One region of the Phyllobacterium sp. SYP-B3895 genome, then DNA from elsewhere that is predicted to be linked to it. Evidence: riboswitches for the same ligand, from Rfam matches in the RefSeq annotation. Region 1 holds a riboswitch; each other region holds the start of a gene.
What was found. Region 1 has a riboswitch for cobalamin ahead of GF108_RS13200 (aromatic ring-hydroxylating dioxygenase subunit alpha). Riboswitches for the same ligand answer to the same signal wherever they lie in the genome.
Positions count from the first base shown of each region.

Region 2: another riboswitch for cobalamin. It lies ahead of bluB (5,6-dimethylbenzimidazole synthase); the one in region 1 lies ahead of GF108_RS13200 (aromatic ring-hydroxylating dioxygenase subunit alpha).
Region 3: another riboswitch for cobalamin. It lies ahead of GF108_RS10700 (ABC transporter ATP-binding protein); the one in region 1 lies ahead of GF108_RS13200 (aromatic ring-hydroxylating dioxygenase subunit alpha).

Region 1 covers NZ_WJIG01000003.1:126,824-132,100, reverse strand. The annotation lists gene GF108_RS13205 (hybrid-cluster NAD(P)-dependent oxidoreductase) at 1-941, opposite strand, end outside; gene GF108_RS13200 (aromatic ring-hydroxylating dioxygenase subunit alpha) at 948-2,189, opposite strand; cobalamin riboswitch at 2,306-2,505, opposite strand; gene GF108_RS13195 (L-fuconate dehydratase) at 2,638-3,921, opposite strand; gene GF108_RS13190 (fumarylacetoacetate hydrolase family protein) at 3,981-4,826, opposite strand; gene GF108_RS13185 (SDR family oxidoreductase) at 4,842-5,277, opposite strand, start outside.
Region 2 covers NZ_WJIG01000003.1:458,673-463,949, reverse strand. The annotation lists gene GF108_RS14790 (metalloregulator ArsR/SmtB family transcription factor) at 1-371, opposite strand, end outside; gene GF108_RS14785 (DUF2293 domain-containing protein) at 499-816, shown strand; gene bluB (5,6-dimethylbenzimidazole synthase) at 749-1,510, opposite strand; cobalamin riboswitch at 1,556-1,738, opposite strand; gene GF108_RS14775 (molybdenum cofactor sulfurase) at 1,766-2,374, opposite strand; gene GF108_RS14770 (MT-A70 family methyltransferase) at 2,612-3,256, shown strand; gene GF108_RS14765 (BglII/BstYI family type II restriction endonuclease) at 3,226-4,008, opposite strand; gene ettA (energy-dependent translational throttle protein EttA) at 4,015-5,277, opposite strand, start outside.
Region 3 covers NZ_WJIG01000002.1:874,667-879,943, reverse strand. The annotation lists gene GF108_RS10710 (iron ABC transporter permease) at 1-277, opposite strand, end outside; gene GF108_RS10705 (ABC transporter substrate-binding protein) at 1,113-2,060, opposite strand; gene GF108_RS10700 (ABC transporter ATP-binding protein) at 2,057-2,857, opposite strand; cobalamin riboswitch at 3,142-3,358, opposite strand; gene GF108_RS10695 (DUF2126 domain-containing protein) at 3,513-5,277, shown strand, end outside.

The DNA.
Region 1 (5,277 bases):
CCCGACTCGCAGGCGGCGGCAATGCGGATGCCGGCACCGCGCGCCGCCTTGAGGATCGTTTCTCCAGCCGCGCATGGGACCTCCATGCCGGACATCGAGAACGTTAACGTCGCGCTCGCGGCTGCCGGCTCCGTGGAGATCCCGTCGAGCATCGGCAGAACAGGCTCGGGCGCCGGGCCGAAGCTTTCCTGATGGTAGTGGGCCATGTCGAATCCGGACGCTTCGAGCATATTGCGCACATCGCGCATGAAGCTTTCCGGACCGCAGCAGAAAATGGTCCTGTCCTTGAAGTCCGGGGCGAGCAGCGGCAGCTTCGGCGTTTCGAGCCTGCCGCGTATGCCGGTCCAGACCTGCCCCATCTCGTGCTCCTTGATGAGGAAGGTCAATTTCAGGTTCGGCATGCAGCTCGTCAGATATTCGAGTTCCTTGCGGAAAATGATATCGCTCGGCCGCCGCGCGCAGGTAACGAAATTGATATCGCTCTGCGGCGCGCAATCATGCATCCAGCGCGTCATCGACATCATCGGCGTGATGCCTGAGCCGGCTGATATGAAGAGATACTTGCTGCCGGGATGCTTGCGCATCGAAAAGTCGCCGAGCGGGCCAAAGGCTTTGAGACGCACGCCCGGCATGAGATGATCGAGCATCCAGCGCGTGCCGATGCTACCTTCCTGCGCCTTGACCGTCACGGCGACGGTGAAGGGTCGGGAGGGGCTCGATGACAATGTAAAGGTACGCAAAACCGCTTCCGGTTGCACGGGCAACTCGAAGGTCATGAACTGGCCGGGCTCGTAACGAAACCAGTTATGATTATCCGAGCGGAAGGTGAAGGTCTTCACATTGGGCGCTTCCTCGACGACCGAAAGACATTCGAGAAGATGCAGCCGGTCGTTCCACGGCTGCATCTGGTCGAGGTGCGGATAACTCTGGGAAACGCCCATGTTCATTCAAGCAACCCTGCTGAGTTTCGTATCGCCGGAAAGCCGCGTTTCCATGGCATTGCTGTACCATTCGAGGAATTGAAGGACGCCGCCTTCATGCTCGACCGAATAGGGACCGGGTTCATAGGCCGGCGAGCGAATGCCGAACGCGTTTTCCTCGACGATGCGACGGTCCTGATCGTTGGTTTCCAGCCACACATGCGTCAGCTCTTCGAGATTATAGTCGACGCCCTCGACCGCATCCTTGTGAACCAGCCACTTGGTCGTGACTTGCGTCTCGTTCGGACCGAGTGGCAGGACACGGAAAGAAATCGCATGGTCGCCAAGGATATGATTCCACGTCGTTGGATAATGGTAGAGGAGGAGCGAACCTATGCTCCTGGCGTTGACGTCGTCGCTGAGTTGACGGCCAACCGCCCGCTTGCCCGATAGAGTATAGCTCTCGGCGTTGTTGATGAGCGGAACACGGGTCGCCCGATACTGCCCATCTTCCGCGATGCGGAATACGCTTGGCAGACCGGCAGCCTCGCACATGTTCCAGTGCGACACCATTTCCGGATCTTCCTTCGAACCCTGAATTCCGGTGGCGCTCGGCGCCTCCGGGAAGGTCTTGCAAAGCTCAGGATGGTTGCCGGCGCAATGGTAGCACTCGCGGTTATTCTCCCAGACGAGCTTCCAGTTGCCTTTTTCGACGATCGAACTCTGGAAGGCGACCTTGGTTTCCGTCAGCCGGTGTGGCGCAAGGTACGGCTCGAGCAGGGTTCGTGTCGGGGTGAAATCGGGCGCGATCTGCGCAAGGCAGATGAAGATGTAGCCGCCGACGCTCTCGCAATGCACCGTTTTCAGACTGAACTGGCTCGCGTCGAAATCCTCGCCCATCTGGCGGGCAAAAAGCAGACGTCCATCGAGCTCGTACGTCCACTGGTGATAGGGGCAGACGAGCTTTGCCGAGCTCCCCTTCTCACCCGCGCAGATGCGCGAGCCGCGATGGCGGCAGGAATTGTGGAAGGCGCGAATCTGTCCCTGGCGGTCGCGCACGATGACGACCGGGTAGTCGCCGACCTGTACCGTGAAATAATTGCCGGGTTTGGCGACTTCGCAATCATGGCCGATGAACAGCCAGTCGTGATAATAGATCGTCTCCATGTCGAGACGGTCATAGTCTGGGTCTGAGTAGAAAGCCTGTTCCAGTCCGTAGCCCGGTTTCCGGTTTCTGAGATTCCGGAGAAGTTCATTGCGAATGTCCATGTCGCGTCCTCGCCTTAAGCCTGCAAAGAACTGACTGGTGGTGACGGAGAAGAACGTCCGTACAGCCAACGTTTGTCGACCGCACAAAGCCATGCTCCTTGATCGCCCACCGCGATCAGTCGGTTTTCCCTCAAGGCTGGTTTCCGGGCTCTGGAGTTGCCTTTTCAGACTTCACGGCGCCTTCCCGGGGTGCACTCCCAGTGGCTGTTTTGCCGCGTTTTACTCCACTACCGTTGCGGGGGCAGCGCCGGGTTTTAACCGGCTTCCCAATTCTCCGCCTTCCCTAGAAAGCGGCACCTCAAGTGGGCACGATAAAAGCATCGGGCTTTGGAAAAGGATAGGTGCGGAAACGACATCGCATTTACGAACGGCGACACGCGGCATTTCGGTCAAATGGTGCGCCGCACCTTTGACCCCAGGCGCTGTCGATTTTCGGCACAGACGCCGATCATACCATTGGGCGATGCAGATATTGCCTGATCGATTCCGGCTTCATCTCTATCGAGAACCCCGGCATCGAAGGGGGCATATAGGCGGCATTGCGAATGTCGCAGGGATCGACGAAATGCTCGTGCAGATGATCGACATATTCGATCACCCGCCCCTCCTTGGTGCCCGACACCGCGATGTAGTCGATCATCGACAAATGCTGCACATATTCGCAAAGCCCAACCCCGCCCGCATGCGGCCAGACCGGCAGATTGTATTTTGCAGCCATCAACAGCACCGCCAGCACCTCGTTGAGCCCGCCCATGCGGCAGGAATCGATCTGGACCACATCAATGGCACCTTCAGCGATGAACTGCTTGAACATGATCCGATTCTGGCACATCTCGCCGGTCGCCACCTTGACCGGTTTGATTGCCTGGCGAATCTTGCGATGTCCGGCGACATCATCCGGGCTCGTCGGTTCCTCTATGAAGAACGGCTTGACGAAGGCAAGCTTCTTCACCCAGTCGATGGCCTCGTTGACCTCCCAGACCTGGTTGGCATCTATCATCAGGATACGGTCTGGCCCGATCACCTCGCGGGCGATCGTGAGCCGGCGGATGTCATCCTCGAGATCGCGCCCGACCTTCATCTTGACGTGATTGAATCCGGCGTCGACGGCCTCTCGGCAAAGCCGGCGCAGCTTTTCATCGGAATAGCCGAGCCAACCGGCGGAGGTCGTATAGCAAGGATAGCCTTCGGCCTTGAGGGCAGCAATGCGTTCCGCCTTGCCGGCATCGGCTTTCCACAGAATGTCGAGTGCCTCGTCGCGGGTCAGCACATCGGTCAGGTAGCGGAAATCGACAATGTTGACGATTTCCTCCGGCGTCATCTCGCCGACCAGCTGCCAGACTGGTTTGCCGGCTTCCTTAGCCAGCAAGTCCCAGACGGCGTTGACGACGGCGCCGGTGGCAAGATGCATGGCGCCCTTGTCCGGCCCGATCCAGCGCAATTGACTGTCGCCGGTGATAAAATGCCAGAAGCGTCCCGGATTTTCCTTCACCCAGTCGAGTTCAAGTCCGATGACAAGATGCTTCATCGCTTCGATGGCGAGGCAGCAAATCTCGTTGCCACGCCCGATAGTGAATGTGAGGCCGTGCCCGGCAAGACCATCCTTGTCCGTATCAAGAACGACATAGGCCGCCGAATAATCCGGGTCCGGGTTCATCGCGTCGGAACCGTCGAGGCCCTGCGACGTAGGGAAACGGATGTCGAAAACCCGAAGATCGGTGATGCGGGTCATGTCTTGCTCCTGAAATTGCCCAGTAATCTCGTGTTCAATTTTGGTTTGTCGCAAAATGATCAGGTGTCGGCGCGCGCCACCTGCTTCTGGTTGCCAAGGCCCTCAATTCCAAGCTCGATAACATCGCCTGCCTTGAGATAGCGCGGCGGCTTCATGCCCATCCCGACGCCGGGCGGCGTGCCGGTCGAAATGATGTCGCCGGGCTGCAGGCTCATGAACTGGCTGAGATAGGAAACGAGGAAGGCAACGCCGTAAACCATGGTTTTTGTCGAGCCGTTCTGCATCGTCTCGCCATTGACGGTGAGCCACATCTTGAGATTCTGCGGGTCGGCGATCTCGTCCTTCGTCACCAGCCATGGGCCGGTCGGCCCGAACGTGTCGCAGCTCTTGCCCTTGGTCCATTGCCCGGCACGCTCGATCTGGAACGCGCGCTCGCTGACATCATGGACGGTGCAGTAGCCGGCGACGTAGTCGAGCGCGTCGGCTTCACTGACATATTTTGCGGTCCGGCCGATGACGACGCCGAGTTCCACTTCCCAGTCGGTCTTTTCCGAACCGCGCGGTATGAGCAGGTCGTCATTCGGCCCGACAATGGCGGAGGTCGCCTTCATGAAGATGACGGGTTCCGGTGGCACGGCCATCCCGGATTCTGCTGCATGGTCGGCATAGTTGAGGCCGATGCAGATGAACTTTCCGGTACCGGCAACGCAGGGACCAAGGCGCGGGGTGCCCTCGACGAGCGGAAGGCCATCCATTTCGAGATCGGCCAGCTTTGCCAGCGCTGCTGGATCAAGCACAGCGCCCGAAAGGTCGCTGACTTTCCCCGAGAGATCGCGAATCTGGCCCTGATTGTCGAGTATTCCGGGCTTTTCCTGTCCGGGGGCGCCATAGCGTAGAAATTTCATCGTTTATTCCTTTGGTTACACCGTCCAGCCGCCATCGATATTGTAGGCTTGGCCGGTCGTGTAGGTCGCGCCGGCGAGATAGACGGCAAGATCGGCAATCTCTTCCGGCAGTCCGAGGCGTCCCATGGGCTGGCGCGCGATGAATGCCGCACGCGTCGTCTCGTAGTCGCCCCCAGCGCGCATGCGCTGCTCCAGCGACGGGCTTTCAACCGTGCCCGGGCAAATCGCGTTGCAGCGAATACCTTGCGTGATGTAGTCGGCGGCCACCGCCTTGGTCAGACCGAGCACTGCAGCCTTGGTCACGCCGTAGGCGAAGCGGTTCGGCACGCCTTTCACGCTGCTTGCAACGGACGACATGTTGACGATCGCGCCATCCTTGCGCTCGATCATTCCCGGCAGCACCGCCCTGATCGTGCGGATCATCGCGCGAACGTTGAGGTCGAGCGCAAAG
Region 2 (5,277 bases), 330 kb from region 1:
CTGAAATAGGCGGCTGCGCGTTCGCGCCGCTGCAACTTCACAGACGAAAGCCGTTCGAGGTCGCGTTCGAGCAAAGGATCGGAGAAGTCGAGGCGGTCGAGCAGCGACCGCGCGATGTCACCGACGATCAGCGAGTCGGCCAGGCGGAAATAGGCCCAGGAACCCTCCTGGTAGCGATTGATGAGGCTGGCCTCGAACAGCAGCTTCAAATGCCGCGACACGCGCGGCTGCGACTGGCCAAGGATGGAGGTGAGATCGGAAACGGTAAGGTCGCCGCGTGACAGGAGCGCGAGGATGCGCAGGCGGCTCGGCTCTGCTGCCGCTTTCAGCGTATCGACCATCAGGTCCAAGTTGAGATCACGCTTGTCCATGCTTCCAATCCTCAAAAGACATAAAGATATGTTTATGTGACAAACGCCGCATAAGCAAGTTGTTTTTGCCGTTGACGACATTTTTTGCCGCGCCTGAAATAGGACGAGAATCGGCTAGGATAGCGGCATGAGCATCGGAACGAACCGCCAGCGCGCCATCAACAAAGCTTTGACACTTCTGCTACCGGCCGTACCCTATTCGGATTCCGAGCCGATCCGCGCCGCCGCAAATGCCCCGCACATGAAGACGCTGCCGCCGCCGATTGCGGTGTGGCTGGCGACGGTCGCGCATGTCCGGCACCAGCATACGGATTACGATGTGCTTCGCGACGACGGTTACGACAAGGAGTCGGCGCGTTTCTTCGTGCTGGAAGCGATCAACCGGAAACTGACGGAGTGGCGGGCGACACGGCTGCTTGATCCGGATGAGGATGATCCGATCTGAGCGTTCCTGGATCAGCGCATCCACTCCAGCGGTCCCGGAATATGAGTTCATCCAGCGGCAGTCGCTTGCGCCATCCGCGCTGCTCGAGCTCCGGCGCCTGGTAGAGCTCATCCACATAGCCGACGCAGAGATAGGCGACGATCTCGACATGCGCGGGAATACCGAGAATTCGGCGCATGTCGGTATCATGGTAGATGCTGACCCAGCCGACGCCGACGCCTTCGGCGCGCGCTGCAAGCCAGAGATTCTGCACTGCGCAGACGGTACTGTAGAGGTCCATCTGACGGTTATGGGTGCGGCCAAGAACGACGCGCCCGCCACGGGTGCGATCGCAGGTGATGCAGATGTTGAGCGGCGACTTGAGGATGCCTTCGAGTTTCAGCGCAGCATAAAGCGCCTGGCGATCGTCAGTGAACATTGCCCTCGCTTCCTCATTGGCGCGGGTGAAGGCTTGATGCACCTCCTGCTTGCACTCGGGATCGCTGATCAGGATGAAATTCCAGGGCTGCATGAAGCCGACCGAAGGCGCATGGTGGGCCGCATCGAGCAGGCGCATAAGTACATCGTTGGGTATGGGCTTGGGAAGAAACTGGTCGCGCACGTCGCGGCGCGTATGGATGGCTTTGTAGACTGCCGCGCGTTCATCTTTGGAAAAATTGTCGGCGGCAGTCGGACCTTGGCATTTATCGTGCATTGTTTGCTCCCAACAACGCTTGAAACTCTCGCCGCCGTCCACGCGGTTCGAGCTATGAGGTCCGGCCGGTCTTCTGACTGAGGTTCAACTGAGCCGCGCGCCTTCCGGAAAGTTCCGTGGCAAATGCGCGTCCATCCCCCTTACAGCGTTGGGCACGTGCCGAATTTTCACCGGCTTCCCGATTCTCCCGCAACGCTTGCCGCAGGCACCGGACCTGCCTGATCATTCGCCACAATTCCCGGGCGCGCGCAAGCCTCAGGGGCGATAAATCCATTGTTCGGGAATGCGCACATCCACCTTTTCGCCACTACCGATCGTTCCGGGCTTTTCGACCCAGGCGACGATGCCGCGCATCCGCCGCGAGACCCGAACGAAATCGAGCGCAGTCGCGGTATGGTCGGCCTTTCCCGCATGTTCGCCGATCGAGCGCCCCGCAATCTTGCAGGGTGCGTTCTGGCCGTCGACCTTCAACGTGACACCGCCCTCGAAAAATATCAGCGTCCGCGGCGGGAGCATAGAAAGCGACGGGATCCCGTCGATCAGCATGTTGCCGCCGATCCACTCGGCCCTGAGTTCGGTAAGCCCCATGCCGGCTGCAACTTGTACGAGTTCGTCCGGCGCAAGAATCGAGAGCTGCCGTTCGTTGCGCATTTCCGTGCCGCGCGGATACCAGGGCTCACGACCGCCGGATTTCCGCGTCGGGCCGGCATGAAAATCACCGACAATTCCGTCGAAAGTAACCCTGAGTTCCGCCGACGGCGCCGTGACGAAATCGCCGGCGCGTGCCTCGAACAGGCCGCTGACACGCCCGCTGAGCTTGCGCGCGGGCAATATCTCGGGGCCGGTTGAAAAAAGGTCGTTCATAAACGCTCCTGAAAATATGCGCCGTGAAAGCCGCCGCATTTTATGAAAAACTGCGGGCAACACCAGCAAATATCCCTGATGAATCTGTCAAAAAGAGTCATGAGAATTCGGTGAACTATTGCGGCTCGGCAATACCTTGCGCCTATGGCATGCTACAACCCACTGGAAAGGCGAATCGTCTCCGATTGACAATCGTTATGTGTTCTGCTTTCGTTCTTTTCCCACCGGAGGTTTGTCGTGAACGCTGAAGTTATGGACGCAGCCATAGATTTGGCGAAACGAACCGCAGGAAAGCGTTATCACACCGTCCTTGCCGATCCGCCGTGGCGCTTCACCAATCGCACTGGAAAGGTCGCTCCGGAGCACAAGCGCCTGTCGCGCTACGGCACGATGACGACCGACGATATCTGCGCCCTGCCGATCGCCGACCTGACAGCGCAACCTGCGCATCTCTACCTGTGGGTGCCGAATGCGCTGCTGCCGGAAGGGCTGCGGGTCATGCAATCCTGGGGATTCGAGTACAAGTCGAACATCATCTGGCACAAGGTGCGCAAGGATGGCGGCTCTGACGGGCGCGGCGTCGGCTTCTATTTCCGCAACGTCACCGAAGTCTTGCTCTTCGGCGTTCGCGGCAAGAACGCCCGCACCCTGGCGCCGGGCCGCAGCCAGGTGAACTATCTTTCGTCGCGCAAACGCGAACACTCGCGCAAGCCCGACGAGCAGTACGACCTGATCGAAAGCTGCTCGAAGGGTCCTTACCTCGAACTTTTTGCACGCGGGACGCGGCCAAACTGGACCTATTGGGGCAATCAGGCCGACGAGGACTACAAGCCGACCTGGAAGACCTACGCCTATAATTCCGCGGCGGAAGCCGCGGAGTGATCGAACGTCACCACCGATGAAGGTATGCCGATAAGGACAAGCGGGCACGGGTTGCCGACGCCGCGCAAGACGCGGTCGCGCAGCTTGCGCCAGTGGGTCGTCGCCTCGCCGAACTTGTCGCCGACGAATGCATCCACCCATGCTTGCCGGAAATCGCCGGTACGCTCGGCCCTTGTCAGGATCATTTCGCGCTGACGCCGCGTCGGAACGTAATTGAAGCTGTCGAGCTGGCCGAGTTCATCGACCGCCCTTTCATCTGCAAAGCGGCGCAGGATCGTCCGCATATCATTCTGAAGGCTCTCGCCGCGGGTAATGAGCCCGCCAACGGAGACAGCGCCCTCGGCGTGCAGCCGCTTGAAGCTCTCAAGGTCGCGGTCGAAGAAGGGGTCCTTGTTGTTCCACTCGATTTCGAGCGCGAACACCGAGCCTTGCGGCCCGAAGGCCTTCACGTGATCGATTTCATGGGAGAGGGAGGCGACCTCCCTTTCCTCATCGAATTCGGACCAGCGAACGGTCTTGCGGACGCGGATATTGCGCTTGCTCCAACCCCGTTCGGCGAGACCACGGCGCAGACGCTGCGTCAGCCGCGCCTCGCCTCCCCCGCCCGCGACAATTTCGGTGACGGGGATCGTCAGATCGAGCAGCACCGTTTCGAGGTCGTTCTCCGCGCCGGCCATGTCCATGGTGACGATGGCTTCGGCGTGGTGAAGCGCCAGGATATCAAAACCGCGTTCCTTCAGCCGCTCGAACATGCGGACTTACCGCGTCAGGCGCTTGTAGGTCGGACGCTTCGGGTTGACGCTGTCCGGGCCGAGGCGGCGGATCTTGTCGTTCTCATATTCCTCGAAGTTTCCTTCGAACCATTCAACGTGGCTGTCACCTTCGAAGGCCAGGATATGCGTCGCAAGACGGTCGAGGAACATGCGATCGTGGCTGATGATCACGGCACAGCCCGCATACTTTTCGAGCGCATCCTCGAGCGCCGAAAGCGTTTCGGTGTCGAGGTCGTTCGTCGGCTCGTCGAGAAGCAGCACATTGCCGCCGGACTGCAGCATTTTGGCAAGATGCACGCGATTGCGCTGACCGCCCGATAGATTGCCGACTTTCTGCTGCTGGTCGCCACCCTTGAAGTTGAAGGCAGAGACATAGGCGCGCGAATTCATCTCGTGCTTGCCAAGCTTGATGATATCGTTGCCGCCCGAAATCTCCTCCCAGACGTTCTTGTCGCCCTTGAGGTGATCGCGGCTCTGATCGACATAGCCGAGATGGACTGTGTCACCGATGCGGATCGATCCGGAGTCCGGCTTCTCCTGGCCAGTGATCATCTTGAACAGTGTCGTCTTGCCGGCGCCGTTCGGACCGATGACGCCGACGATGCCACCCGGAGGCAGCTTGAAGGTAAGGTCCTCGATCAGAACCCGGTCGCCGAAGGACTTGGTGAGATTCTCAGCCTCGATCACCACCTGCCCAAGGCGCTCGCCAGCCGGAATGATGATCTGGGCGTCGCCCGGACGCTGGTCGTTGGCCGCATCGACCAGTTCGTCATAGGCCTTGATACGGGCCTTGGACTTGGCCTGGCGTGCTTTCGGGCTTGCTGCGATCCACTCGCGCTCACGCTCAAGTGCCTTCTGGCGCGACGCCTCTTCGCGGCCTTCCTGCTGCATGCGCTTCGATTTCGATTCGAGATAGGCCGAGTAGTTGCCCTCGTATGGGATGCCGCGGCCGCGATCGAGTTCGAGGATCCAGCCGGTCACATTGTCGAGGAAGTAGCGATCGTGAGTAATGAGCAGAACGGCGCCGGGATATTCGCGCAGGTGCTTTTCAAGCCATGCAGTCGTTTCGGCATCGAGATGGTTGGTCGGTTCGTCGAGAAGCAACAGGTCAGGTTGCGACAGCAAAAGGCGGCACAGCGCGACCCGGCGGCGTTCACCGCCGGAGAGCGTGGTGACATCGGCGTCGCCAGGCGGGCAGCGCAAGGCTTCCATCGCCATCTCGACCTGCGATTCCAGATCCCAGAGGTT
Region 3 (5,277 bases), on a different contig from region 1:
CGTTGCGTGTGACGGTCTGCAGCATCGCGCCTATGACGCCAAGGCCCGCACCGACGCAGAGCGCAAGGATGACACGGGGCAGGCGAAGGTCGACAATGATGCGTTCCACCGGCGCGGCGACGGACGTGTCGCTGAGACCGGCGGCATGGGCAAGTGCACGCATGACGTCGCCGAGCGGGATCAGGGTCGAGCCATAGGCAATTGAGGCAAGGGCAAGGGCGAGCATCGCCACGCTTGCGCCGATAAGCATGCGTCGTTGCGCGGGGGCGAAGCTCATTTACCCCCCTCTGGGCTGCCGCCCATCTCCCCCACAAGGGGGGAGAAAAGCCTGCAGTCATGTTGGCGCAATACCCCGCCGGTAGCGGCTGGACTAAGCGCCGAACGCCCATCGATCTCCCCCCTTGTGGGGGAGATGCCCGGCAGGGCAGAGGGGGGTGAGTGGATCATTTCGTCAATACTTTCGAATGCATTGCCGCCTTTCCCTCCCCCTTTGTGGGGAGGGTGCCTGCGCAGCAGCCGGGAGGGGCCTGCCTGGGATGAAACAGATAGCTTCGCGGTCGCAAGAACCCCGCCCCGGACCTTCGGTCCGACCCTCCCCACAAGGGGGAGGGAAAGGGGCGAACTCGCAGAGGCCAATGCCTCGTTCGAGTACCGAATGTGCGAAGCCGCCAATCGATCTCCCCCCTTGTGGGGGAGATGCCCGGCAGGGCAGAGGGGGGTGAGTGGATCATTTCGTCAATGACTTTCGAATGCATCGCGGCCTTTCCCTCCCCCTTGTGGGGAGGGTGGCTGCGCAGCAGCCGGGAGGGACGTGCTTGTGATGTCTCAAAGGGCTTCGCGGTCGCAAGAACCCCGCCCCGGACCTTCGGTCCGACCCTCCCCACAAGGGGGAGGGAAGGGCGCGAGCCCGCAGAGGCCAACGCCTCGTTCGAGTAGCGAGTGTGCGAAACCGCCAATCGGTCTCCCCCCTTGTGGGGGAGATGCCCGGCAGGGCAGAGGGGGGTGAGTGGATCGTTTCGTCAATGACTTTCCAGTTCATCGCGGCCTTTTCCCTCCCCCTTGTGGGGAGGGTGGTTGCGCGGCAGCCGGGAGGGGCCGTTGCTTGTCGCCAATCAAAACGCTTCCGGATGCATGGCACGCGCGATCTTGCCGATAGCCTCGATATTGGCAGGGCCGGGCGTGATCTCGGCGTAGCGCAGGGCGACGAAGCGTTCGTTCTTCACCGCATCCGTCTCCTTCATCGCCGGGTGTGATTTCAAGAAATTCAAAAGCTTCTGATAACCGGCATCATCCTGATAATCGAGAAGGACGAGGAATTGCGGGTTGCGCGCGGCGACCGTTTCCCACGACGTCGTGCCCCAGCTCGTCTCCATGTCATCCATGATGTTGACGCCGCCGGCTTCGCGGATCAATGCCGACGGCATGGCGAACTTGCCGGCCGTGAACGGCTTGTCCTCACCGGAGTCATAGAGGAAGACGCGGGTGTCGCCGTTGCCGCTGATCTTGCCCTTGATCGCGGCAAGCTCGGCCTTCCAGCCAGAGACCAGCTTGTCGGATTCGGCTTCCCTGCCGAAAATCTTGCCGAGCTTTTCAATATCGCCATAGAGCAGGTCCATCGAGGCGGCGGGACGGTTCTTGTCGAGATGAACGCAGCTCTCCGTCAGGACGAGCGTCTTGATGCCGTAGGGGGCGAGCGTGTCCGGCGTAACGTCGCCGCCCGGCTTCATGCCGTAATACCAGCCGGCAAAGAAGAAATCGGGATTGGCGGCGACGAGGTTCTCGATGGTCGGATATTTAGGTGCAAGCTCGGGGATCGATCCTTGCTGCTTCTTGAACGCTTCATCGAGCTTGTACCAGCCGGTGATGCCGGTCACGCCAACGATCGAGGGCTGGAGGCCGAGTGCAAAAGCCATCTCGCTCATGTTGATATCTTGGATGACGGCGCGTTTCGGCGCTGCGTCGAAGGTCAGCGGCGTGCCGCAACTGTCGACAGTGACGGGAAAGGCATATGCCGGCGCCGATAGCAGCGTGAGCGCGAGCGCGATGAGGGCTTTTTTCATGGGAGTCTCCGTGAATCAGATTGAACGGTGCCGGGAACGTCGAACACCATGAGTTCGCGGTCCTGATGCGGGTGGCGCAGGCGCAGGACGTCGAGCTCGAACACGTCGCTGACGATGCGCGGGATCAATGTCTCGTTGGGCGTGCCGGCGGCGACGATCTTGCCGGCATGCATGACGGCGACATGGCTGGCGAATGGCGCGACGAGCGGCAGGTCGTGCAGGACTGCGACTGTGGTGATGCCGAGCCCGGAAACGAGCGAAAGCAGGGCGCTGCGTGCCTTCGGATCGAGGTGATTGGTCGGCTCGTCGAGAAACAGGATCGCCGGTTGCTGGGCGAGCGCGCGCGCCAGCTGCAGCCTCTGCCGCTCGCCGCCGGACAGCGAACCAACCGTCCGCGCCGCAAACGACGCGACGCCGGCACGGTCCATGGCTTCCCCAACAATCTCGCGATCCGTCGCGGCGCTGTAGAGCCCGCCATGGGGGATACGGCCAAGCGCCACGTAGTCGATGGCGCGCAACTGGCCGTCCGGCGTATCCGTCTGGCCGACGAAGGCGAAGCGGCGCGCTCGATCCAGCGGGGTCAAGCGGCTAATATTCTCACCTTCAATGTGAATGGCCCCGCTGGTCGGCGCCGCAAGCCCCGCCAGCATCCGCAGCAGCGTGGACTTGCCGGCGCCGTTCGGACCGATGATGGCGAGCCGCGATCCGCGCGCAATTTGCAGCGATGCTGCCTCGACCAGGCACTTGCCGCCGATTCGATAGCTGACCGTGTCGGCGCTGAGAAGGATGGAACTCATGGCTGGCGTTTTCCGGCAATCGAAGATTTTCGCACGCAGGAAACTTCGATCAGGTGATGTAATGTTATATCGTATGATAGCAAACGCGGAGCAATGTCAACCGGCAGGATCCAGCCACGGTGGGGGCACAAGCGATAATGATGGTTACGGTAGATGTGCATGCCTGTCCTTCATGGGGACAGGAATAGGGAACGTGGATATTCCGATCACGGGACGCCTCGGCAGTTGCTCGAGGTCATCCGTAAACGGCAACATCGCATCGCTCCCGGCACACCCCGTCCGGTTCGAATCATTTGCTTGATGGCAGGTCTCCTGGCTCGCGGGTCTCAGCTTTGTGCCCGGCCTTCCCGATCGTTCGATCAGTGGCATCGTCAGGCAACGCTCGCCGCTTACAGTTGCGGGGGCAGCCACGGTCTCGGTCCCTATTGGGTACGCCTCACCGTGTTCCCTTTTCATCTCCGGTGTTGTCATCCCGGAGAAACCATCGGCGCGGATGCTATGCGGGGATTTCTCCGCTGGCAAGCACGTTTATACGGCAAAATTCTCAAGTGCTAAAATAATTGGCAATGGGACATTTTAAGACGTGCCCTATGAAAGAGAGTAGTTTAGGTTTCAGTTTGTTTCGCGCGATGCGCGGCTAGTTATTTGAGGCGATATGGCAATTCAGGCTGCGGTCTACCATCTGACGCACTATAAATATGACCGTCCGATCATGCTCGGACCTCAGGTCATTCGCCTGCAGCCTGCGCCGCACTCGCGTACGAAGGTCCTCAGCCACTCCCTTAAAGTCAGTCCTTCCAATCACTTCGTCAACCTGCAGCAGGATCCCTACGGGAATTTTCTCGCCCGCTTTGTGTTTCCCGAGCCGGTCACCGAACTGAAGATCGAGGTCGACCTCGTTGCGGACATGACAGTCTACAATCCCTTCGATTTCTTCGTCGAGCCGATCGCGGAGACGTGGCCCTTCGCCTATCCTGAGGATATCCGGGACGACCTCTCGATCTATCTGAAGCCGGAGCCAACGGGCCCGCTGCTGAGCGCGTTTCTTGCAACGATCGACCGCAACCCGACCAATACGGTGAATTTCGTCGTCGACCTCAATGCGCGTATCCAGCGCGAGGTTGGCTATGTCATCCGCATGGAAACCGGCGTGCAGGACCCCGATATGACGCTCGGCGTCGCGACCGGTTCCTGCCGTGATTCCAGCTGGCTGCTCGTACAGGCGCTGCGCCATCTTGGCATCGCGGCCCGGTTCGTCTCCGGCTATCTCATCCAGTTGAAACCCGATCTCGTCGCCCTTGATGGCCCGGCGGGGACGAACAAGGATTTCACCGACCTTCACGCGTGGTGCGAGGTTTATCTGCCGGGCGCGGGCTGGATCGGACTTGATCCGACCTCGGGCCTTCTGACCGGCGAAAGCCATGTTCCGCTCGCCGCAACGCCGCACTACAGAAATGCCGCCCCGATTTCCGGCATGGCCGAACCCGCCAATGTCGAGTTCAATTTCGATATGCATGTGACGCGGGTCTCCGAACATCCGCGCATCACCAAACCGTTCTCGGACGAATCCTGGGCAGCGCTTGATGCTTTGGGCGACAAGGTCGATGCGATGCTGCAGCAGCGCGACGTGCGGCTGACCATGGGCGGTGAGCCCACCTTCGTGTCGATCGACGATTTCGAATCCGGCGAGTGGAACACCGATGCGGTCGGCCCGACCAAGCGCGAAAAGGCCGACATGCTGATCCGCCGACTGCGCGATCGCTTTGCGCCCGGCGGCTTCCTGCATTATGGGCAGGGCAAATGGTACCCGGGCGAAAGCCTGCCGCGCTGGACCTTCTCGCTCTACTGGCGCAAGGACGGCAAGCCGATCTGGGTCGATCCGAACCTCATCGCTGCCGAAAACAGCAAGGGCGACATCAAGCCGGCGGACGCCGAAAAGCTCTTGACCGGCATGGCGAATGTTCTCGGCGTCGAAACGGAGATGGTCGCGCCGGCCTATGAGGATCCGGCCGAGTGGCTGGTCAAGGAAGGCAACCTGCCGGCCAATGTCGATCCCTCCAATTCGAAACTCAAAGACCCGGAAGAGCGCAGCCGCATGTCCCGCGTCTTCGAACGTGGCCTGACTGAACCGACGGGTTATGTGCTTCCGGTACAGCGCTGGAACAGCCAGGCTGTCGCCGGCCCGCGCTGGCGCAGCGAAAAGTGGACGACACGCCGTGGCAGGCTCTTTCTGGTGCCGGGGGATTCGCCAGTCGGATACCGCCTGCCGCTCGGAGCGCTGCCGCATGTCCCGCCTTCGGAATATCCCTATATCGTGCCCGTGGACCCGTCGGTGGAACGCGGACCGCTTGCCGACTCGATTGCTCAAGCAGATCCGGCGGGCCGGGACACGCCGCAGGCCGTTGTCTCCTTTACCGCCG